DNA from 4 places in the Agrobacterium sp. 16-172Ci genome. Region 1 is predicted to be linked to each of the others. Evidence: predicted binding sites of a transcription regulator. Region 1 holds the regulator's gene; each other region holds the start of a gene.

Evidence for each region. Region 1 encodes LexA, which represses DNA repair genes until DNA is damaged. Its sites were predicted from a motif close to TGTTCNNNNTGTGTTCNG; they were not measured.
Region 2: ACQZ40_RS20285 (ImuA family protein) is a predicted target of LexA. The motif match lies at 4,085-4,102, and genes of this name have one in related genera.
Region 3: dinB (DNA polymerase IV) is a predicted target of LexA. The motif match lies at 2,462-2,479, and genes of this name have one in related genera.
Region 4: dnaE (DNA polymerase III subunit alpha) is a predicted target of LexA. The motif match lies at 3,125-3,142, and genes of this name have one in related genera.

The regions. Positions count from the first base shown of each region.
Region 1 is NZ_JBNWBW010000003.1:11,939-17,992, forward strand. Features, by position in the region: gene ACQZ40_RS04785 (TRAP transporter small permease) at 1-273, shown strand, start outside; gene ACQZ40_RS04790 (TRAP transporter large permease subunit) at 270-1,529, shown strand; gene lexA (transcriptional repressor LexA) at 1,776-2,498, shown strand; gene ACQZ40_RS04800 (glutathione S-transferase family protein) at 2,773-3,450, shown strand; gene ACQZ40_RS04805 (ComEC/Rec2 family competence protein) at 3,471-5,891, opposite strand.
Region 2 is NZ_JBNWBW010000026.1:19,579-25,632, reverse strand. Features, by position in the region: gene ACQZ40_RS20295 (error-prone DNA polymerase) at 1-1,854, opposite strand, end outside; gene ACQZ40_RS20290 (Y-family DNA polymerase) at 1,851-3,368, opposite strand; gene ACQZ40_RS20285 (ImuA family protein) at 3,283-4,047, opposite strand; gene ACQZ40_RS20280 (DUF1304 domain-containing protein) at 4,276-4,629, shown strand; gene ACQZ40_RS20275 (glycerate kinase type-2 family protein) at 4,634-5,905, shown strand; gene ACQZ40_RS20270 (hypothetical protein) at 6,024-6,054, shown strand, end outside.
Region 3 is NZ_JBNWBW010000027.1:37,685-43,738, reverse strand. Features, by position in the region: gene ACQZ40_RS20780 (hypothetical protein) at 1-130, shown strand, start outside; gene ACQZ40_RS20775 (DUF3800 domain-containing protein) at 162-1,280, shown strand; gene dinB (DNA polymerase IV) at 1,337-2,431, opposite strand; gene ACQZ40_RS20765 (hypothetical protein) at 2,721-3,386, shown strand; gene ACQZ40_RS20760 (helix-turn-helix domain-containing protein) at 3,620-4,153, shown strand; gene ACQZ40_RS20755 (SOS response-associated peptidase family protein) at 4,254-5,027, opposite strand; gene ligD (non-homologous end-joining DNA ligase) at 5,088-6,054, opposite strand, start outside.
Region 4 is NZ_JBNWBW010000003.1:122,125-128,178, forward strand. Features, by position in the region: gene dnaE (DNA polymerase III subunit alpha) at 1-2,912, opposite strand, end outside; gene ACQZ40_RS05340 (ABC transporter ATP-binding protein) at 3,346-4,029, opposite strand; gene ACQZ40_RS05345 (lipoprotein-releasing ABC transporter permease subunit) at 4,045-5,352, opposite strand; gene proS (proline--tRNA ligase) at 5,477-6,054, opposite strand, start outside.

The DNA of each region.
Region 1 (6,054 bases):
TTCGACGAACGCGGCAAGGTGGGCGTTCTGCTGTTCGCCAATCTCGTGACGGTCGCAAGTTTCGTCATTCTCGCGCAGCAGGCGCTTGTCGTCGCCGAGATCGCTGGCGCGGAAATCAGCCCTGTGCTGCAATTGCCCAATAGCATCGGATATTATTCCATCGCCTTCGGCGCGGCACTGGTCTCGGTCACGACCGCAACCGCGAGCCTGCGCATTCTCTCCAGCGGCTGGCATGCCCGCCCGCACGGTGCAACCGAGGAGATGCCGCTATGACCATCGTGATGATCATTGCATTTTGTATTCTAATGATGATTGCGGTTCCGGTCGGTTATGCGCTGATCATCTCTGCCGGCGTCGCCGTGCTGTGGAACGGTTATGTGCCGCTTTTGATCGTGGCGCAGCAGGTGTACGACCAGACGCAGTCTTTCCCGATGCTGGCGCTGCCGTTCTTCATGCTCGCGGGCACGCTGATGCTCGGCGGCAAACTCGGAACCCAGCTTCTGGAACTCGCCTCCAAGGCCATGCAGCGCTGGCGCGGCGGCCCGCTTTCCACCACCGTCATTTCGTCGGTCGTGTTCGGCGGCGTGTCCGGCTCCGCGGTCGCCAATGCGAGCGCACTCGGTTCGGTGCTCATTCCATGGCAAAAGCGCCAAGGCTACCCCGCTCCCCTCTGTGCGGCCAACAATGCCACCTCAGCGGTCATCGACGTGCTCATTCCGCCGTCGATCCCGATGATCCTCTATTCATTGGTCAGCGGCGTCAGCATCGCCAATCTGTTCATCGCCGGCATTCTGCCGGGCCTGCTCATGGCCGCCGGTTTCATCTTCGTCTGCTGGGCCATTGCCGTGCGGCGCGGTTATGCGGTGCGTGACGAAAGCATCCGCAAGCGCGATCTGGCGCTACTTGCATTCCGCAGCCTGCCGGCGATCCTCCTGCCGATCCTGATCATCCTCGGCCTCCGCTTCGGCTTTGCAACGCCAACCGAAGTGGCCGTTCTTTCCGTCGTCTATTCGCTCGTGCTCAGCATCTTCTTTTATCGCGATCTGACGTGGAAGCGTTTCTGCGACAATTTCGTCGAAGCTGGTTCCGCAACCGGCGTCGTCATGCTGGTCATCATGGGCAGTGCGGCGGTGGGCTGGGTGCTGACCTTCGATCAGGCGCCCCAGCATTTCGCCACCTGGGTGGCCGAGAATATCTCCAACCCGATCCTGATCATTCTCATGATGAACATCCTGATGCTGATCATCGGCATGCCGCTCGATCTGCCGCCGTCGATCCTGCTGCTCGGACCGATCTTCGTGCCGCTCGCCGATATGATCGGGCTCGACCGGGTGCAGCTCGGCATGATGATGGTCATCAATCTCGGTATCGGGCTCTATACGCCACCGATCGGCACCACACTCTTCATCTCGTCCTCCATAGCCAGAGCGCCGCTCGGCGCGACGACGAAGGAATTGTGGCCGTTCTTCACCATGGCGATGCTGCTCCTCATCGCGGTCAGCTTCATTCCTGCGCTCACGATCTACTGATATAAGAGCCGTAGCAAACGGCAGCCAGAAACCACCGGCCGGGTCTCTCCGATCGGTGGTTTCTGGTATTCAAGATGCGGCACACATCGTTAGATCTGCTTTGTTGATAGTTTCGACGATCAAATCACGATCTGCGATGCACCCTTCACGAAGTTTTAGGGGATTGCGGAACACATATGGAACATATAGTGTTCGTTCTGTATTTGTTTCGCGACTTCAACGACGATTCTCAAGGGTGTTTTCCTCATGCTCACGCGCAAACAGCAGGAATTGCTTCTCTTCATTCATGAAAGAATGAAAGAGTCCGGCGTGCCGCCCTCCTTCGATGAAATGAAGGACGCACTCGATCTTGCATCCAAATCCGGCATCCACCGGCTGATCACGGCACTCGAGGAGCGCGGCTTTATTCGCCGGCTACCTAACAGGGCGCGGGCGCTGGAAGTCATCAAGCTACCGGAGGCCTATGCGCCGGGTGCAAGGCCGCAGCGCGGCTTCTCGCCGAGCGTCATCGAAGGCAGCCTCGGCAAACCGAAGACGCCGGAGCCGGCCCCTGCCCCCAAGGCGCCCACTAATGATTTCGCCGGCGCCGCCACCGTGCCGGTCATGGGCCGCATCGCCGCCGGTGTGCCGATTTCCGCCATCCAGAACAACACCCATGATGTGGCCGTGCCGGTCGACATGCTCGGCTCGGGCGAACATTACGCTCTTGAGGTCAAGGGCGACTCGATGATCGAAGCCGGCATTTTTGATGGCGATACCGTCATCATCCGCAACGGCAACACGGCCAATCCGGGCGACATCGTCGTGGCACTGGTGGATGATGAAGAAGCGACCCTCAAGCGTTTCCGCCGCAAGGGAGCGTCCATCGCTCTGGAAGCCGCCAACCCCGCCTATGAGACCCGCATCTTCGGACCGGACCGGGTGAAAATCCAGGGCAAGCTCGTGGGGCTGATCCGCCGTTATCATTAATTGGCAGCCCGCCTTTTTTCGCCAGGGGCGTCATCGAGAAGAGGACGCTCCCTTTGAGGCATCTTGGCTTGTTCCCTGGAACAATTCGGCCCTGCGCAAGTAAAGAGAGGGTGTGTTTCGCCCTCATCTCCGGGCGGTGACGTGGATATGCCTCCTTCTCCCTTCCCTCACCTTCCCATTCATCAACGCGGCTTATGGGAGCCATGGATTATTTGCAATATTCCAAAGGCCATCCGCCGGTATAGAAATGCGCGTCATATCGGGGAAACATGTCATGTACGATCTTTATATCGCCAACAAGAATTACTCCTCATGGTCGCTACGGCCCTGGGTGTTGATGCGCACGCTCGGCATCGCCTTCGATGAAAAACTCGTTCCGTTCGGAGAAGGCGTTTCCTTCTCCACCTTCTCGCCGACCGGCAAGGTGCCCTGCCTTGTCGATGAGGGCGTGACGGTTTGGGAATCGCTGTCGATCGCCGAATATCTGGCGGAAAGACACCAGGGCGTCTGGGCGACCGACAAGCAGGCACGGGCCTGGTCACGTTCGGCGGCGAGCGAAATGCATGCGGGCTTTTCCTCGCTGCGCAATCTCTACCCGATGTCGGTCGGCATTCGGGTAAAGCCGAAGGGTGGCGATACCGGGCTTGCGGCCGATATAAAGCGCATCGATACGCTGTGGAGCGAAGGCCTCGCGAAATTCGGCGGGCCTTTTCTTGCCGGCCAGAAATTCACGGCGGTCGATGCCTTCTTCTGCCCGGTGGCATTTCGTTTCCAGACTTATGGCGCGGAACTTTCGCCCGCGGCGAAAGCCTATTGCGACCGGCTGCTCGCCCTTCCCGCGATGCGCGAATGGTACGAGGCCGGACTGAAGGAAGTCTGGCGCGATGCGGCGCATGAAGAGGAAATTAGCGGGATCGGCGAATTGACCGCGGATCTGCGCATCAAGCCCTGACGGTCCATGCTGGCGGCACTTTATTGCGATGCCGCCAGCAACCGCATGATGGCATCAGGCACGTCGTGATCGAAACGGCCGCTTTTCCAGTCGTAATAGCGATGTTCGCTCCAGGGCCTGTCCATGCCGGCGATTGCGGCGCGCAGCCTGCCGACGACCGCTGCCTGCTCGTTGCCGGCGAAGTCCATTTCCAGCGAACCGATCCGTCGCAGGATATCCCGGTTCAGCAGAAGTGCACCCGAGCGGCATTGGGAGAAGGACGTTCTGCGGGAGACGATAATGATATCGGCGATATCGCAAGCCTTTCCGGCAAAGCGGCCATCTTCCAGAACGATGATCCATTCGCCGCTTCCCGCGCGCGCAACACACCATGTGCCTTTGCTGCAGGTGAAAACACCGGGCTCGGCGTCTCTCAAGGCCGCTGTCATCTGCCGTGCAACTGCACTCATCTCTTGCGGATCAAGCTTCGCCCTCGGGGCCAAAGCCACGGTTTTTGCCGTAGCCTCGCTCTTTAGAAAGACCGGCGGCACAGGCTGTTCCGGCAAAAGCAGCGCCCTTTGCCACTGGCCATAAACGAAACCCTGCGGCTGAGCCTTCGTCGTGTAGGCTTTGCCGTCTTCCAGCAATGCCACCAGCTCGCCATCCTCGTGAACAAGCAAATCGGGCGGATCGCGATAGGCCGTGGCGGATGACAGGCCGAAGGCGAGGAATAGAAGCGGCATGCCCAGAAGCGCAAGCCGGCTGCGCAGCAAAGTCAGCAGCAGAAAACCAGCCGAGGCGAGCCCCAGAAACCACCCGTGCGGCCGGCCCGTCGCAGCGCTTCCGCCCCAGGACGCCACCTCCTGCGCAACCTCGATGACGAGGGCCATGCCGTATCCCATGACCTTCAGAAATGGTGCGTCCAGCCCGAAAGGCATCAGCAGCATGGCGACAAGGCCGAAAGGCATGACGATCAGCGACATGGCGGCCAGATTGGCGAAAAGTCCATAGGTGGTGACACGCTGAAAATGCTCGACCGAATAGATCGCCGTCGAAAGACCACCGATCAGCGACGTCGTGATGACACCGCCGATAATGGCGCCCGCCGTTTGCGCCACCGTCATCCATGCCGGTTTGCGTCCGATGAACAGACGCTCGCGATCGATACGCCAGCGGCTCCAGGCGGCATAGGAGGCGACGAGCGCGATGGTCGCGGCAAAAGACATCTGAAAGCTCGGACCCATGATTTCCGAGGGCGAAAAAGCGAGAATGACCAAAGCGGAAAGCGCGACATTCCTGAGGCTGAGCGAGGGTTGATCGAACAGCACAGCGATCAGCATCACCGACATCATCAGCCAGGCGCGTTCGGCGGAGACGGCGAAACCTGAAATCAGGTAATAGGCGAGCGTCATCAAGAGCGCGGCGAAAGCCGAAATCTTCTTCACGGGCCAGCGCTGCGCAAATGCCGGAAAAAGGCTGAAGGCAAGCCTCAGTCCTACGAAGAATATGCCCGACGCCAGCGCCATGTTGAGCCCGGATATGGCGACGATATGGGCAAGGCCTGAGAGCCGCAACGCTTCCATTGTTTCGGCGGATATGGCCTGTCTCTCATCGGTGACGATGGAGGCGGCAAAGGCGCCGGCATCGCCGCCGATGGTGTTGCGGATGCGCTCGGCAATGGCGGTGCGAAGGCCATAGAGCCGCATGTCGGCCCATTCCAGCCAGCCCGTCTTCGCGTCGATGCCGGGTGGAGTTACCGTCTGTGGCGGCTTATAGAAGAATCCGGTCGCGCCTATGCCCCTGAAATAGGAGGCGAAGGCGAAATCGTTGAGCCCAGGCAGGGCCGGGCCGGATGGCGGCGAAAGCCGCGCCTTGCCACGAATGGTCGCGCCGAGCGCGGCGGGCTCGCCTCCCCCACGTGACAGGAGCGAGACCTTCCCCGGCGGGCGTGACAATCCCGGCGCTTCCGTTGCGGTGAGTTGCACCACATATCGCCAGTCCCCGCGCGCATCCACCTCCCTTCGGGTCACCGTGCCGGTGATGGTGGTGGTGACGGGCGTATCCAGCACCACTGTTCCGGCACGCCACGCTTCGACCCCGGCGAAAAGCATGCCCAGCAAAAGCAGCGCGAAAAGGCCGCAGGCCGTGGCTGCAAAGCCCGAGCGATATTTCGCGAAGAACGCCAGACCGGCGGCGATGAGACATGTGATCGCCAGAACGGAGAATGAAGGCGAGGTGTTGAGGGAAAACCAGAGGATCGCACCGCAGCCGATGAAAACCGGAACGAAAAGAAAATCGTGGCCGAATGCGCGCTCCTCGGCGACGCATGCGGCGATTTTTTGGGAGGCGATGGTTCGCAGGTTCGGCTTGCCGACAAGAGCGGGCATGTCATATGTCGCGACATCGCCGGTTCTGCGAAGCGGATAAAGGATTTCCGCCGTGCCGGGCAAATCGCCCTGCATCGTTTCGGCATATCTGAAATGCTGTTTTTCCCCTTGACCGAGCAATCCGCGCCGCGCCCCTGCCGCACCGGGAACAGGTTTGCAGGGGGATGCGAGGGATTGCAATCCTTTCCTTTAACCCTGCGTTGACTGAGATTGAATTGCCATCGCCGGGAAAGACGGA
Region 2 (6,054 bases), on a different contig from region 1:
CAGATACGGATGCACCATATCTCCCTGAATGGGGCCGGGACGAACAATGGCCACCTGTATGACGAGGTCGTAGAATTTTGCCGGTTTCAGACGTGGCAGCATCGACATCTGCGCCCGACTTTCGATCTGGAAGGTGCCCAGCGTATCGGCCCTCTGGATCATTTTGAAGGTTGAGGGATCATCATCCGGCATGGAAGTGAGATCATATTTCTTCCCATAACGCTCCTCCAGCATATTGAAGCCTCGCTTCATGCAGGAAAGCATGCCGAGCGCCAGACAGTCCATCTTCATGAACTTCACAATATCAATATCATCCTTATCCCATTCGATGATCTGGCGATCATCCATGGCGGCGGGTTCGATTGGCACCAGCTCGTCCAGCCGGTCATGGGTCAGAACAAAGCCGCCCGGATGCTGGCTGTGGTGACGTGGCGTGCCGACAAGCTGATTGGCAAGTTCAAAGGCAAGTTGCAGGCGGCGGTCCTCCATATTGAGGTTCAACTCTTTCACCTGCTTTTCGCCGACCCCCTCGCTCCACCGCCACACTTGCGAGGAGAGAAGTTTGGTCAAATCTTCCGGTAACCCCAGAACCTTACCGACATCCCGCAGCGCCCCACGCCCGCGATAACGGGTAACAACCGAACAAAGCGCAGCCTTGTCCCGACCATAGGTGTCATAAACCCACTGGATGACCTCCTCACGCCGCTGATGTTCGAAATCCACGTCGATATCAGGCGGTTCGCGCCGTTCTTCGGAGACGAAGCGTTCGAACAGGAGATCAACCTTTACAGGATCGATGGCGGTTATGCCGAGCACGTAGCACACCACCGAATTGGCCGCCGAGCCGCGTCCCTGGCAGAGAATATCCTTCCCGCGCGCAAATTGGACAATGGCGTTCACCGTCAGAAAATAGGGGGCATATTCCAGCCGGCCTATTAGCCTCAGCTCATGATGCAGCGCCTTTTCCACCTTCTCCGGCAAGCCCTCGGGATACCGCACCGGCACCCTCTCCCAAACCATCTTCTCCAGCGCCTGCTGCGCTGTCAGCCCCGGCAGGCTGCGCTCCTCGGGATATTGGTAGACCAGTTCCTTCAGCGAAAATTTGCAGCGTTTCGTAATTTCGAGACTGCGGGCCAGCGCCTCGGGGTAACGGGCAAACAGCCGGTGCATTTCTTCCGGCGGTTTCATGTAACGGTCGGCGTGGCGCTCGCGGCGGAAACCAGCCTCGTCGATGGTGCAATTGTGCCTTATGCAGGTGACGACATCCTGCAGCATGCGCCGCTCTGGCACATGAAAGAGCACGTCATTGGTGACAACAGTCGGCACACCAGCCGCTTCGGCCATAGCTGACAGTTCGAAAAGCCGCATCTGGTCGTTGGGGCGTCTTCTAAGGCTAAGCGCCATATAGGCCCGGTCGGCAAAGGCGGTTTTGAGCCGCCGCAGGCGAAGCGCGCAGAGATCATCAGCGAGATCAGCGAGCAACACGACGATCAGGCCTTCGCCATAGGTGACGAGATCGTCCCATGCCAGCCGGCACTTGCCCTTGCCGCCTCTTTTCTTGCCGACGGAAAGCAGCCGGCAAAGCCGGCCGTAGGCCGCGCGATCCATGGGATAGGCAAGCACGGAGATATCGTCATCCAGATCGAGACGACAGCCGATGACGAGGCGGATGCCAAGCTTGTTCGCCGCCTCGTAAGCGCGGGGAATGCCCGCAAGACTGTTGCGATCGACAATGCCGAGCGCCTCGATGCCCAGATTTTTGGCCTGTTCAAACAGTTCGTCGCAGGAGCTTGCACCGCGCAGGAAGGAAAAATGCGTGGTCACCTGAAGTTCGGCATAACGCGGCGCGCTCATGCGAAGACCCCGTGAATGAACCAGCCCTGCGAGCCGGTCTCGGCATGTTCGCCGTCACCGGAGCGAAAAATCCAGAAGCGCTCGCCGCTTTCATTTTCCACCGTGAAATAATCGCGCACGGCGGCCTTTTCCCGGTCGCGTTTCCACCATTCGCCGAACACCCGCTCCGGCCCGTCGGCGCGCCGCACATTGTGGCGCACGCCTTTCCAGAGGAAATAACGGGGGGGATGGTCCGGCAGCAGCGCCAGCGTTTCGATGGGTTCCGGCCTTGCAAAAAGCCTGACCGGGCGCGGCCAGTGGCCGGGCCAGCCGAGCCTATCCTCAGGTGCCAGCGCCGCAACCCGGGCAACGGAGCGCTCCGGCACATCGCTCGCCACCGCCGCATAACGATAGACCCGGTGGCCGCGATTGAGAATGACATCAACCGTATCGGCGATGTCCGCACGGCCTTCCTCCAGAAGCGAGGATCGGGCCTGCGCGGCGACAAGCGGCTCGGCATGGGTGGCGGTCAGCACCATCATCTCGATGCCGAAACCGGGATCGATGGTGTCGATCCGGTCGGTCAAAAGCCGGACAAGCTGTTTGACATCGCGCACCGGTCTGGAGGTGCCGGCCCGCACCGCCTGCAGGCCGCTATCGACCCGGTGCAGCACCAGATCGACACGGCGGGCGCCGAGGCCGCGCTTTTCCAGCGCGACACAAAGCTCCGGAACCAGTTTTTGCGTATAACGGGCAATCGTCTCCGCCGCTGCAATGGGTTCGGGAAAGGCGCACCGCACCTCCACCAGCTCGGCCACGCGCACCGGTTCGATGGGTTCACCGATCTCCCCCAAAGCCTGGGAAAGACGGCGCACGAGTTCGGGGCCGAAACGCAGGGTGAGCGGCGCACGCGGTGCTTCGGCCAGCTCGCCGATGCTGCGGAAACCGAGCACCTTCAACTCGGAAACGATCCGCTCTTCCAGCCTCAACGCGGCAAGTGGCAAGCCGCTGACCGCCACACGCTGCCCGCCCGGCGGCACGATGCTGATCGCCTCACGGCCAAAACGCGCCAGCGCATGGGCCGCTCCCCAGCTATCGGCAATGGCGGCGCGGGCGCTAAAGCCGGCGGCATGCAGGCGGTTGACCATGCCGCTCAGCATCAGCGCCTCATTGCCGTGCAGATGGTCCGCCCCCGCCGTGTCCAGCACCAGCCCGTCCGGCGGGTCGGCGGCGACGATGGGGGCATAGATGCGCAGGAAATGAAAAGCCAGCTGTTGCAGGGCGCGGGAATCTCCATCCGCATCCAGATCTTCCACGATAAGGCCCGGCACCAGCGCCTGCGCCTTGCTGACCGGCGTGCCCGGCCGGATGCCCGCCGCCTTTGCCGCCTTGTCGAGCGCCAGCACCAGCCGGCGGCTGCCCTGGCGGCCAATCATGACCAGCGGCTTTTCAACCGGCGGCGCGTCCTTGCCCGAAAGACGCCGGAAACGATCCGTCGGCCATGTCGGCAGGTAGAGCGAGACGACCCTTTGCATCACAGGCTTCCACTTCAAATTCGGCACTTTCGCCGCCGCGACATCGCAAAAGTTCCAGAAACCAGCGCGGCCTGCCCACCCCCGGTACCGGCAAGGGGGATGAGGGTCGGACGGAGATGCGCCAGCGGGTCATCGCTGCCGTCGGCTCGCCGAACAGCGCCGCATCGGCCGCACGCCGGAAGCGACGAATGGCGATACCGGTAACACCGGAGGTTTCCGCCGCCAGTTGCAGCCGCCGCGAGGCATTCATCGGCAACTTCGCCAGCTCGCCCATCACCGCGCCGAAACCGTTGCAGCGTAAGCCCTCCTCGAAACAGTCGAGCACACCTTTCTCATCGCGGCATTCAACGATGATGACCCGGTTCTGCGACAGGCCGGCCTGCGTCAGCCCCGGCATGAACAGATCCCGGCGGGTGACACACCATAAAACCTTGCCGGAAAGCCGTGCCGCCACACCGGCCGCAAAAAGGGCGGCCGCCGCGCCATCGGCAGCGCCATTGCCGCCGCCGCTCACCTCATGCAGGCAACCGAGCTTCAGCCCGCCTCCCGGCAGGCGATGGTCGATGGCATCCACGCCGAAAGGCAAGGTCTCGTGCAGGCGCGGAGCGCCGTTACCGATCCTTTCCAGCCTTTCACGCAGCTCTTCGACAACGAGCAACTGATCCGCGCGCTTTTGCATGGCATGACAGGTTTCAATTCCGGTTATTCATCTTTATTGTTCCTGTTTTGTTCCTATTTCAGCAAAGAGTCAAGCAATAGGCTGCCGGTCTTCAACAGTTTGCACGGGAAGAGAGGATTCTGGCCTTGCGGCCCTCTGCCCTGCCGTTAAAACGGAATTGTCCGCTCGCCGCCTGTTTTACCCTGACAGCCGCCGGCAACGGACATCATGGTTTGGAGGAAACCGCCGATGATCGCCAGCATTCTGATTGCCGTGGTTGCGGCCATCCATATTTACATCGTCATTCTGGAAATGCTGCTGTGGGAAAAACCAGCTGGCCGAAAGGCCTTCGGTCTTTCGGCGGATTTTGCCCGGCAGACGAAAGTACTGGCCGCCAATCAGGGACTGTATAACGGTTTTCTCGCAGCGGGGCTGATCTATGGGCTGATGCAGGGCGATGAAGGGCTGAGCTTCAAGGTTTTCTTCCTGACCTGCGTTCTGGTGGCCGGTATTTTCGGCGCCATCACCGCCAATATGAAGATCCTGTTCATTCAGGCATTGCCGGCATTGTTCGCGCTCGGCTTCCTTTGGATCGGAGCATGAACCGATGAGCGCATGGAACGATCACAGCGCAAAAGACGCCCTCAACCGGATTTTCATGGCGGCAGTGGCAAGCGCCGATCCGGCAAAGGTGCTGCAACACCACCTTCCCTCCCCGCCCAAAGGCCGCTGCGTGGTGGTGGGCGCCGGCAAGGCTTCGGCCGCCATGGCTGCCGCGCTCGAAGCGGCATGGCCGCATGTCGATCTTTCCGGTGTGGTGGTGACGCGTTACGGCCATGCCGTCCCGACTGCGCGCATCGAGATCATCGAGGCTTCCCATCCCGTGCCGGACGATAAAAGCGCGGAAGCGGCAAAACGCATTCTCGCAGCCGTTGAAGGCTTGACGGCGGACGACATGGTCATCGCGCTGATTTCCGGCGGCGGTTCGGCGCTGATGGTGGCACCGGCAGAAGGCATGACCCTTGCCGACAAGATGGCCGTCAATCGTGCCCTTTTGGCCAGCGGCGCGACGATTTCCGAAATGAACGCCGTGCGCAAACATCTCTCCCGCATCAAGGGCGGGCGGCTGGCGCTGGCTGCCAAACCGGCCAGGGTCGTTTCGCTGCTGATTTCCGATGTACCGGGAGACGATCCCTCCGAAATCGCTTCCGGCCCGACGGTTGCCGATCCGAGCGATATTGAAAGCGTGCGGGAAATCGTCTCCCGTTATGCGCTCGATCTTCCCGAAAACGTGCGCAAGGTGCTGGAAAAAGGCGAGGAAACCCCCAAGGCGGGCGATATCGAGGAGGATATCCGGCTCATCGCCGCCCCTTCGCTCGCCCTGCAGGCGGCGGCGGATGAGGCGGTGAAACTCGGGCTTACGCCGCTCATCCTCGGAGATTCGCTGGAGGGTGAATCAAAAGATGTCGGCGCTGTCATGGCCGGCATCGCGCTTTCCGCCAGCCGTAAGGGCCTGCCGGTGAAAGGCCCGGCCGTGCTGCTTTCCGGCGGCGAAACCACAGTGACAATCGGCAAGGGACCGGCCGGCAAGGGCGGCCGCAATACGGAATTCCTGCTGAGCCTTGCGCTGACGCTGAAGGGTGCGGACGGCATCTGGGCCATTGCCGGCGATAGCGACGGCATAGACGGCGTGGAGGATGCGGCAGGTGCGGCGGTGACACCGGACACGCTTGCCCGCATGCGCGAAGCCGGTGTCGATCCGCGCCAATCGCTCGTGAGCCACGACAGCTACACCGCTTTCAGGGCAGCAGGAGACCTTGTCGTGACGGGGCCGACGCTGACGAATGTGAATGATATCCGCGCGATTTTGATCGGGTGATAGCGGAGAAGTTCGCAACGATTACGGGCTTTCCCGCGCGTGGATCGCGGAGGGAAGACGTTTTGACTATGCCCTCCGACAGGAGTAATCTGGCGGGATATCCTTTGGAGCCTCAGCCATGCGTCCTGGAGTGCTCATACTTGGCCTGG
Region 3 (6,054 bases), on a different contig from region 1:
CTTGGCGGGGGCGAGAATGTTTATTCCGGAAAGGCATCATGGCTGGGTGATCGATTTGCTCGGTGCGCGTGCTGTCGAATGCCACAGCCTCCCGGCGGCACTACGCCAGGTGGCTAGTTCTTTGACGTGACATGCTCCGTTGCGAGCCTGGCAGAAAGGACATGACAGTGATCATAGATGTGAATAAGCGGCGTGCCGGACCTATAGCGCTTCATGGGCTTTTTAACGCCGATCGCGCCTACACGATCTTTTACGACGAAACCAACAATCATCGCCTTGTCCACGTTCGCGAGAGCGGGCTGAACATCCCCGAAGCAAATTGTTTCGTGGTCGGCGGAGTGGCTTACGATGGGCCGCAGCGCGTCTTTGATCTCGGGCGTCTACGCAAAATTCTTGCGGTGCAGGACAATGCACCCGAGATCAAGTTGAAGTATGTCGCGACGGGCGGTTTTCTGCAGATGCTCAGCAGCAGGAAACTGGAGACGTTTCTGCGCTGGATCAGCGAACAGGGCCTCTATGTCCACTATTCGGTCGTTGATCCAATCTATTGGAGCATTGTCGATATTATAGATTCCATTTTGTCGGACGACGTGGCGACGCATCTCATCCCTTTCGAGCGTTCTCTAAAAAACGATCTTTTTTCAATTCTCCGATACGATTTTGAAGGGTTGATTGATCTTTTCCGGCGCTACACATTTCCCAATGTCGGTTCCGAGAGGAGGCGTGACTTCATTGATGAACTGTTGGACCTCGCCGAAGCTCGATCCGATTTGCTCGATCACTTCAATTACATGATGCTAAAGGGCGTGTTGCAGCTGGGGCGAAAGATTAAATCGCTTCCCTTCCTTGAGGCAGAAGCTCCTAATGTTCTGGTCGATAGCTTCGGTCATTTTTTTCTGGAGCGTCTTTATATCCTTAAGAACGCGTCGCACATCCTGGACGTCGAGGAGCTCGTTATCGACTACCTCAAAGATGTGACCTTCGTCGACGGCAAGACGAAGATGAACCATTTTCGGTTCGTCGTCTCCCACAGTGAACCAGGAATTCAGATCTCAGACGTCATCGTCGGCCTGCTGGGCAAATATTTCTCATTTATCTGTGCGACAGCGGACGAAGATTTGGTGGAAACTCGCCAAACGTTGAAGCCTCAACAGCTTATGAACCTTTCGCTTTTGTCTGGCATTTTGGAGCGCTCTGTCGAGGAGAATCCTGTTTTTGCCCATGCGGTCATGAGCAATCGCGATAGAGCAATATCAGAAGAATTTCGGGCACCCGCGTGACTGCAATTGGTGCGGCGGATTGGGTCGACGCTATTTTTGGTGGGCTTGGTACAAAGCTACAAATTGAAGTGGAGCTGCGGCTTCTCGAAGCCGGCATCGTTCCTGTCTGCTTTCGTCAGTGACGACAACGTAACGCCGAGCAACCGAACGGAAAGTTTGAAAGGGTAAACCGTCGTCAGCAAGTCGGCTGCGATACGGAGAACGTCGTGGCCATCGGCAAAGGGTAGGACGCTTGTCTTGCTTCGTGTTGCTTGCGTAAAATCCGAATATTTGATCTTCACGGTCACGGTTTTGGCCTCGATGCCTGACGACTTGCAATAGCCCCAAACCTTATCTGCAAGCGGCTTCAACTCGTCTCTAGCAACCCCGAGGTCATTGATGTCTTGGATGAAGGTGTCTTCTGCTCCTACCGATTTTCGGACCCGATCCGGTCGCACCTGACGCTCATCGATGCCGCGGGCGATTCCGTAGAAATAACCACCCGACTTCCCAAAGTGCTGCGACAAGAATTGCAGCGATTTCGTTTTCAGATCCGCCCCGGTTTCGATACCAAGCCGATGCATCTTCTCTGCGGTGGCCGGACCGACGCCATGAAACTTCTTGACTGCAAGTCCTTCTACAAAGGCAGGCCCGTTCTTTGGGGTGATGACGGCCTGCCCGTTGGGCTTGTTGAGATCCGAGGCCATCTTTGCGAGAAATTTATTGTAGGAGATGCCGGCGGACGCATTCAGACCAGTCACCGCTTTGATCTTCGCGCGTATCGCCAAGGCGATTTCTGTCGCGATCGGCATTTCCTTTAGATTTTCGGTCACATCAAGATAGGCCTCATCCAGTGACAAGGGTTCGACCAAAGACGTGTACTCGGCGAAAATTTCGCAAATTTGCCGGGACACTTCGCGATAGACCTCGAATCGCGGTTTCACGAAAATCAGGTCAGGGCATTTGCGGGCAGCAGTCACCGATGGCATTGCCGAATGAATGCCAAAGACGCGCGCCTCATAGCTCGCTGTGGTCAGCACGCCTCGGGCGCCTGCACCTCCGACCGCTATCGGTTTCCCACGGAGATCCGGATTGTCGCGCTGCTCCACGGATGCGTAGAACGCGTCCATATCCACGTGGATTATCTTTCTAATTTGGGCAGTGTTATTCATTTCACTATCCAGCCGTCTGTAGAGGTAGAGTAGAACAAAACAAGAACATAGCATGGTGGATGGAAACTGCAACCCTTGGAGGGGCCTGCGTCGAGGAGCGCTGCATCGCTTGCAATTCGTAAAAGTTTTGTTATCTTTTGGTGACGGAGCCGAACGCCAGGGCTGCAAGCGACCCAAAAGGCGGCACATCCTAAATAAGATCCTGAACGGCAACCATTCAGCCGGCGCAGGGTGTTCATAAAGCGCTTGCGACCACCCCTCCACGACGCCGGTGTGAAATGGATTTGTCATGTCTACCCAAAAAGATTGCGCAGATTACCTGCGCGCAGCCTACCGGAATATGACCGGCGAGAAACTTCGCTCGTCTCATGCCCACGAGCTTGTTGCAGCTTACTTCGGTTATGGCACCGCTGCGGCTCTGCAAGCTGATGTCACATTTCCCCTTTCCTCCTTGGAAGAGGCTGAAATCCTTATTCCTGACATTGATGGTATCAATCGGCGGCGTGCGGAACTGTCGAATGTTCCTGTTGAACTTCCCGACGGTAGGGCGATTGCAAAGATTATCTCGGCGTCGCTTGAGGCGGCTGGGCATTTCAGGGGAGAGATATGGGATTCGACCTACCTGAGTGATGACATCAACGATTACATCCAGCGCGACCCCATGGTCATAGAAAACGAACTCGCCGGAGAGATCGCAACGACCAACGCCTATTTCGATGAGCTCTACATCGAGGAGACGAGCGTGGAAACTCATGACGATAGCTTGATCGCAACGCTGTCGGGATCGCTCAACGGTGAGCAGGATCAGGATCGGGCGTTCCACGGCGATAAGATCAAATTCACGAGCATCATGACAATGCGTCGTGCTGCCAGCCGTGTCGGGTACTTCGAGCCGGAGTTCGAGACGGGCGGGAGAGTCGACGATTCCATGTATTACGATCCTGAATGGGCTTGAAATGATAGGGGGCCGCCTCAGGGCGGTCCCCTCTTTCATCTTCATCTAAAGTTCTGTGACTTCAGTTCGACAGCCTGTTTTCCCGAGCAGAGTGCGGAACCTTGTCACCCGGCTTCTAGGCACGCCGCGACACGGGTTTCAGTACTGTTGTTTGATTTCATCGCGAGATTATCCTTGATTTTACCCTAAAAGAAACATATCAGTGTTGATATAGTCACTTTTGGAGTAATATCATGATTACAGCTGAACAATGCCGGGCGGGGCGGGCTCTTATCGATTGGTCTCAAATCGAACTATCCGAACGTGCGCGCATCGCTAAAAAGACAATCGCAGATTTCGAGCGCGGCAATCGCGCCTACCACCCGAAAACGCCTCATGCGGTCAAGGTCGCTCTCGAATCGCATGGCGTGATCTTCATTCCGGAAAACGGGGGCGGGGTAGGGGTTCGCCTCCGTAAGGCGATGCCCCGCCTGTTTCGTCGTGATCCCGTTGACGGCCGCGAGTGGATGGCGTTTGCCTTTGACTACAAGGGACAGCGCCATACAGGCTTCGTCACCTACCGCTCGCTGGTCCGGGTCGCGTTGGATAGCCTCAGCCCGACCGAGATCTTCGATCGGGATAAGGCACGGATCCTGTTGATCGCATCTGACAAGATTGATGCCGACCAGGTCGACGAGCATGGGAGGGTGCTCGTTGACTGGGGTGATCTGTCGCCCGTCGAGTTCGATAGCGATGAAGAACGCGCACGAAACACCGAAGGCGACTGAGACGGCGAGATGCGTCAAAATAATTCGCACATGTTCAATTCTTTCGAAAAGCCTGCCGCACCTCCTCCCGCGGCAGGCTTTTTCGCTCTGAATTCAGGAGTTAGAGCAGACTGCCCGGTTCCACCGGCTCTCCGGATTTCGAGATGATCGACGATCCATACGGTTCGCGCGACGAAATGATCAGCGCGTCATCCGGTAACGGGCGGGCCAAATCCTTGGCTTCATCCCATGGCGCCCGCATCCAAATGTCGGTCTCTTCCTTCGTCAGCAACAGGACGGGCATCGCCTTCTCATGGATCGGCTTCACCAGGTCGTTGGGATCTGTGGTCAAGAACCCGTAGAGATCGTCGGTGGTCAGGCCGTCCCTGACCTTTCGGACACTCTGCCATTGCGGCACATGGAGACCGGCAAAGAACATCAGCGACTTCTCCTCATTGCAGGCGAACCAGGCATTCGGCACGTTTCCGCCAACCACCTGGCTGGCCGGATCCGGCTCGGCGAAGCTGGTAACCGGGACGAGGCATCTGTTCTCGACACCGAACCACCGCTTCCAGTGCGGAAAACTGAGCTTGCGCACATTGGTCGTGCCGCGGTCGGCCTCCATGCGGATCAGTTCCTCAAGATCGAAGGGTCTGCCCTTGGCCGCAAGCTTCTCGGCCTTGGCCTTGGCGCCTTTCTCGAGCGCGAAGCGAGGAGAGGGCAGTCCCCATCGTGCGTGGACCAGCTGCTTCTTGCCGCCAGCCGTGTTGCGGACGATCGGCCCCATCTGGTCGGGGTTCATCTGGTAGGCCGGCATCAGGTTGATCAGGCTTTCCGCATCCTGGGCCCATTTCGCGACCCAGTCCTTGTCTTCCATCCGATAAAGATTGCACATCTCACGCCATCCACTTCGCTCAGGTCGTGGAAGACAATCTAGCGGATGGCTCTGATTTCGCTAGTCGAGCTTGAAGACGTCGGCATTGTCCTGCCGTTCGCGCAAGCCCTTGTAGGAAGCGTGCCGCAATTTGCCGTCTCCGGTCCAGGCCCGAAACTCGATCTCGGCAATCAGCGTTGGCTCGACCCAGACAATGTCGGCCTTTCCGGAATAGGGCACCGGCGGCTGCTTTCGTTTCCAGCGCAGCTTGTCCAGCATCTTGCGCAGCCTGATCATCTCGGCTTCCTTGAAGCCTGTGCCGACGTTACCGACATGAACGAACACATCACCGCGGTAAGCGGCAAGCACCAGCGACGCGAAGCCGGAAGGCGACGCCGTCGATGGCTCATAGCCGACCACCATGAAGGCTTCGCTCTGGACGCATTTGATCTTCACCCAATCGCCGGTGCGGCCGGAACGATAGGGCTGATCGAGGTGCTTGCCGACAATGCCTTCCAGACCGAGGCGGCAGACGTTCTCAAGCAGGGCATTGGGTTCGGCGTCGAGTGTCTCCGACAGGCGGATGGCGCCGTCTTTGCCATCGAGCGTGTCCTCGAGAAGATGCCGCCGCGATCGGTATTCGACACCGCGCAGGTCATGACCGTCGAGATAGATCAGATCGAAGGCGTAGAAAACGGCGTCAGAGGCACGATTGCCAGCCGTCTTGCCGGAAGCACCCAAAGACTGCTGCAGCAGCCCGAAATCCGGCCGTCCTTCTTCGTCGAGAACAACAGCCTCACCGTCGATGATCATTGTCGCAGGCCCAAGCGCTCGAGCGGCCTGTTCGATTGCCGGAAACCGATGCGTCCAGTCATGACCGCCACGCGTGAGGATCCGGATGCCCGTCGGCTCGATATGGACAGCCAGTCGGTAGCCGTCCCATTTCAGCTCCCAGCTCCATTGGTCACCGATAGGCGGACGCGCTTTCAATTGTGCGAGGGCCGGCTCAACGCGGTCAGGCATGGGGTCGAACAGAAGCTGTGGCTGC
Region 4 (6,054 bases), 110 kb from region 1:
ACCTGATATTCGCGCAGCAGCTTTTCGGAGGCGAGCCAGGGCTGGAAGGCGGGAAGGATGAGCTTTTCCGGGCCGCTTCCACCACCAGAGCCAAACATGTCCGACTGGCCGATGGTGCGGTTGTTCTGCGCCATCTGCGCATAACCGATGATGCGGTCCAGCCCGCCGATCAGCTCGGCGCGGTCGCGGCCGAAACAATCGAAAGCGCCGGCATTGATCAGGCTTTCCAGCACACGCCGGTTGATCTGCTTGGGATCGATGCGCAGGCAGAAATCCTCAAGGCTCGTGAACGGCTTGCCGTCGCGTACCTGGACGATGTGCTCCACTGCCCCCTCGCCTACGCCCTTGATGGCGGCGAGCGAATAATAGATGCGGTTTTCACCTGTCTCGAATTGCCGGAACGACGTCTGCACCGACGGTGCCACGACCTCTATGCCAAGGCGGCCGGCATCCTGGCGGAAATCGTTGAGCTTTTCCGTGTTCGCCATATCGAGCGTCATCGAGGCCGCCAGGAACTCCACCGGATAATGCGCCTTCATATAGGCGGTCTGGTAGGACACGATGGCGTAGGCCGCAGCGTGGCTCTTGTTGAAGCCGTAATTGGCGAATTTCGCGAGAAGGTCGAAGATGGTGTTGGCCTGCGGCTTCGAGACGCCGTTCTTGATGGCGCCATCCACGAAACGTTCGCGCTGCTTGTCCATCTCCTCCTTGATCTTCTTGCCCATGGCGCGGCGCAGAAGATCGGCTTCGCCGAGCGAATAACCGGAGAGAACCTGGGCGATCTGCATCACCTGTTCCTGATAGACGATAACGCCCTGCGTTTCCTTGAGCAGATGGTCGATGGTGGGGTGGATGGACTCCAGCTCCTCCTCGCCATGTTTGCGGGCATTATAGACCGGGATGTTTTCCATCGGTCCCGGGCGATAAAGCGCCACCAGCGCGATGATGTCCTCGATGCAGTCCGGCCGCATGCCGATAAGCGCCTTGCGCATGCCGGCACTTTCCACCTGGAACACGCCGATGGTTTCGCCGCGCGAGAGCATCTCGTAGGTTTTGGCATCATCCAGCGGGATCGCCGCGAGATCGACCTTGATGCCGCGCTTGGCAACAAAATCGACGGCCACCTTCAGCACCGTCAGCGTCTTCAGGCCGAGGAAGTCGAATTTGACGAGACCGGCGCTTTCCACCCATTTCATGTTGAACTGGGTGACCGGCATATCCGAGCGCGGATCGCGATACATCGGCACCAGCTTCGACAGCGGGCGGTCACCGATGACGATACCGGCGGCGTGGGTGGAGGCGTGGCGGTAAAGCCCTTCGATCTTCTGGGCGATATCCAGAAGGCGGGCGACGACCGGCTCCTTGTCCGCCTCTTCCTGCAGGCGCGGCTCTTCCTCGATCGCTTTCGACAGGGGTGTCGGGTTGGCCGGGTTGTTGGGCACCAGCTTGCAGATCTTGTCCACCTGCCCATAGGGCATTTCAAGCACGCGGCCGACGTCGCGCAAGGCCGCGCGCGCCTGCAGCGAACCGAAGGTGATGATCTGCGCCACCTGCTCGCGGCCATATTTGGCCTGCACGTAACGGATCACCTCTTCGCGACGGTCCTGACAGAAGTCGATATCGAAGTCGGGCATCGAAACGCGTTCGGGATTGAGGAAGCGTTCAAACAGCAGCGAGAAGCGCAGAGGATCGACATCGGTAATCGTGAGCGCATAAGCGACAAGCGAGCCCGCACCCGAACCGCGGCCCGGCCCGACCGGAATATCGTGCTGCTTGGCCCATTTTATGAAGTCGGCAACGATCAGGAAGTAACCGGGGAACTTCATGCGCGAGATGACGCCGAGTTCGAAATCCAGCCTGTCGCGATAGTCCTGCTCCGTATAGCCGGCCGCCATGCCGAGCGCCGCCAGGCGCTGATCCAGCCCCTCCACCGCCTGACGGCGAAGCTCTTCGGCTTCGGCATGTTCCGCCGCCTCCGGGTCGTCGCTGGCGCCGGTGAAACGCGGCAGGATCGGCCCGCGCTTCTTCAGCACATAGGAGCAGCGCAGCGCGATCTCGACGGTGTTTTCCAGCGCCTCGGGAAGATCGGCAAACAGCGCCGCCATTTCCGCTCGACTTTTGAGGTAATGATCGGGCGTGAGCCGGAACCGGCTGTCATCGGAGACGATGGCGTTATGCGCCACTGCCATCAGCGCATCATGCGCCTCATAGTCGGCCTTGGAAGGGAAAAACGCCTCGTTGGTGGCAACCAGCGGAATATCATGGTCATAAGCAAGGCCGATCATGCGCCGCTCATGGGAACGGTCATAACCGGACTGGCGCTGCAATTCGATATAAAGCCGGTCACCGAAGAGCGACTTTAGCGTCAGCAGCCGTTCCTTCGCCTGGGCAGCGTGACCTTCCTTCAAGGCCATATCCACCGGACCGCCGGACGCGCCGGTCAGCGCGATCAGGCCGGCATTGGAAGCTTCCTCCAGCCATGCACGGGTAATATGCACCGAATGGCCGCTGCCCTCGCCTTCCAGATAGGCACGGCTGACGATATCCACCAGCCGCTCGTAACCTTCGGCATTGGCGGCAAGGAGCACTATGGCGGGAAGTTTCTGAAGGTGGCTGTTATGGTTGCGGCGATCCTCCGCCGCATCCTGCATGTCGATAGACAGCTGGCAGCCGATGATGGGCTGCAAACCTTCATCGCGCGCCTTTTCGGAAAATTCGAGCGCGACAAAGAGGTTGTTTGTATCGGTAATGGCAATGGCCGGCTGACCGTCGGCCACGGCCTTGGACATGATTTTCTTGAGGGGCAAGGCCCCCTCAAGCAGGGAATAGGCGGAATGAACCCGCAAATGGACGAAACCGGGAGTTTTTAGCGTCTCGCCAGAGGTCTCTCCACGCACAACCGCATCGCCCATATCATCATCCTGTCATTCTGAATCGAGGGGGCGATTTTCCGATTTCCGGCGCTCAAAGTCCACCGCTTTGCGGCGTCCATACAGGTTTCTGCGCCGGCGTGCCCTTCACAGGGCGGTGAGGATCACCGAAAAGCTGGCTACGAAGACAGCGATGGAGGCGAAAGCGGCAACGTCACGGATGAAATCAGTCATTGGTCTCTCCTTACTCGTTATGTTCCAACTTTGTTCTCATTTTGTTCGATTGTCAACAGGGTTTTGCTGATATTCCCCTTGCTAATGCCGCAGAATCGCCTTCGGTTCCCGCATGGGAACAGCAAGCCACTGACTCCAAAACGAAAAAACCCGGAGGTAAAAACACCCCCGGGGTTCGGAAAAACTCAAATGAGAAGAACCGGCGTTCTCTGGAGAGCACCGGACGGATCGACTTACCAGCTCAGAAATCGACGATCTTGCCGTCGGTCAGCGTCACACGCCGGTCCATGCGGGCGGCGAGTTCATGATTGTGGGTGGCGATCAGCGCCGCGAGGCCGGATTGGCGTACCAGCGCCTCCAGCGCGTCGAAAACATAATGCGCTGTTTCCGGATCGAGATTGCCGGTTGGCTCGTCGGCGAGCAACAAAAGCGGTGCGTTGGCGACGGCGCGGGCGATGGCGACACGCTGCTGTTCACCGCCGGAGAGTTCCGCCGGGCGGTGCTCACCGCGATGCCCCACCCGCATATAGTCGAGCAGCGCACTGGCGCGCTTGTGGGCTTCGGCCTGTGTCAGACCGGCGATGAGCTGCGGCATCATCACATTTTCCACCGCCGAGAATTCCGGCAGGAGATGATGGAACTGGTAGACAAAACCGATATCGCTGCGACGGATCGCGGTTCGCGTTTCATCCGGCAGGTCATTGCAGGGTGCGCCGTTGATATAGACCTCGCCGGCATCTGGATGTTCGAGAAGTCCCGCCAGATGCAGCAGCGTGGATTTGCCGGTTCCCGAAGGGGCGACCAGCGCCACCATCTCGCCGCTCTTCAATTCGAAATCAGCCTTGCGCAGAATGGAAAGCGACGTCTCGCCCTGACCATAGGTTCTCTCGACGCCAGTAAGCCGCAGCACTGTTTTTTTTGCCATATTGCGAAGCGGTCCTTATTCGTAACGCAGGGCCTGCACCGGATCGAGCTTGGAAGCCCGCCATGCTGGAAAGATCGTTGCCAGGAAAGAGAGCGTCAGTGCCATGATGACAACGGAAATGGTCTCGCTGATATCCATTTCGGCCGGAAGCTGGCTCAGGAAATAAAGCTGCGGGTCAAACAGCACCGTACCGGATATCCACGAGAAGAACTGCCGGATGGATTCCACATTGAGGCAGACGATGACGCCGAGCGCCACACCGGCAAAGGTGCCGACCATGCCGATGGCCGCCCCGGTCATGAAGAAGATGCGCATCACGGAGCCGGAGCTTGCGCCCATGGTGCGCAGAATGGCGATATCGCTGCCCTTGTCCTTCACCAGCATGATGAGGCCGGAAATGATGTTCAGCGCCGCCACCAGAACGATGAGAGTGAGGATCATGAACATCACGTTTCTTTCCACCTGCAGGGCGGAAAAGAAGGTCTGGTTCCGCTGTCTCCAGTCGGTGATATAAATCTGCCGTTCGGCGGCCTGTTCGACCAGCGGGCGGATTCCGTCGACATCGTCGGGGCGGCTGACATAGAGCTCGATGGATTGCACGAGGCCTTCGGCATTGAAATAAAGCTGGGCTTCGGACAGGGGCATATAGATCATCGAGGCGTCATATTCCGACATGCCGATCTCGAAGACGCCGGATATCTTGTAGGATTTGACGCGCGGATTGACGCCCATCGGCGTCACGTCGCCTTCCGGGGAAATGAGGGTAATATCGTCGCCGGCCGTTACGCCGAGCTGGGCGGCAAGCCTTGAACCGACGAGAACACCATCTCCAGCCATGAAGCCGACCAGATCGCCAGTCTTGATGTTGGTGGCGACTTCCTTGACCTTGTCGATATCTTCCTGGCGAACCCCGCGCACCAGAGCGCCGGAGCCCGCCCCGCCGCGGCCGGAGGCGAGCGTCTGGCCCTCCACCAGCGGCAGGGCCATGGTGACGCCGGGAACGGCGGCAAACTTCTTCGCCAGCTCATCATAATTATTGAAGGGCTGGTCGATAGGCTGCACGATCATATGGCCGTTGATGCCGAGAATGCGCGAAATGAGCTCGGTGCGGAACCCGTTCATCACCGCCATGACGATGATAAGCGTCGCCACGCCCAGCATGATGCCGACGAAGGAAAAACCGGCGATGACGGAAATGAACGCTTCCTTGCGCCGCGACCGCAGATAACGCCAGGCCACCATACGTTCAAAAGCGGAAAACGGCCGGGCGGTTTTTGCCCCGGCGGAAACAGCCGCACCCTTGTCAGCCTCGGCTTGTGCCATGTCGTCTCCCTGATCTCAAACTACAAGGCCGGTCTTTTCCGAAAACCGGCCCATATTTCTGCGACATCTGCGTTACGAAACCGGAGCGGACTTCGGGTGAAGCCGCTCCGTCTTCGGCTCGCTCTTATCCGAGCACCCTGTTCATCGCCGCCTCGATCGTCACGGTCTCCCGTTCGCCGGTCTTGCGATCCTTCACTTCGACTTCGCCATTCGCGACCGAACGCGGGCCGACGATGATCTGCAGCGGCACGCCAATCAGATCGGCCGTGGCGAATTTCTGGCCTGCACGGTCGTCCGTGTCGTCGTAAAGAACATCCTTGCCGGCGTTGGAGAGCGAGTAATACAGCTTTTCGCAAGCCGCATCACAGGCAGCATCGCCAGCCTTCATGTTGATGATCACGACATCGAAGGGAGCGACCGAGGCCGGCCAGATGATTCCGTTCTCATCATGCGATGCTTCAATGATGGCGGGAACAAGGCGTGTCGGCCCGATACCATAGGAACCCATGTGGACAGGGTGTTCCTTGCCATCCTTACCCTGCACTTTCGCGCCCATCGGCTCCGAATATTTGGTGCCGAAATAGAAGATGTGGCCGACTTCAATGCCGCGCGCGGAAAGGCGCTCGCCATCGGGAATGGCATTGTAAGCGGCTTCGTCATGCATTTCGGACGTGGCGGCATAATCGGCCGTCCACTCATCGA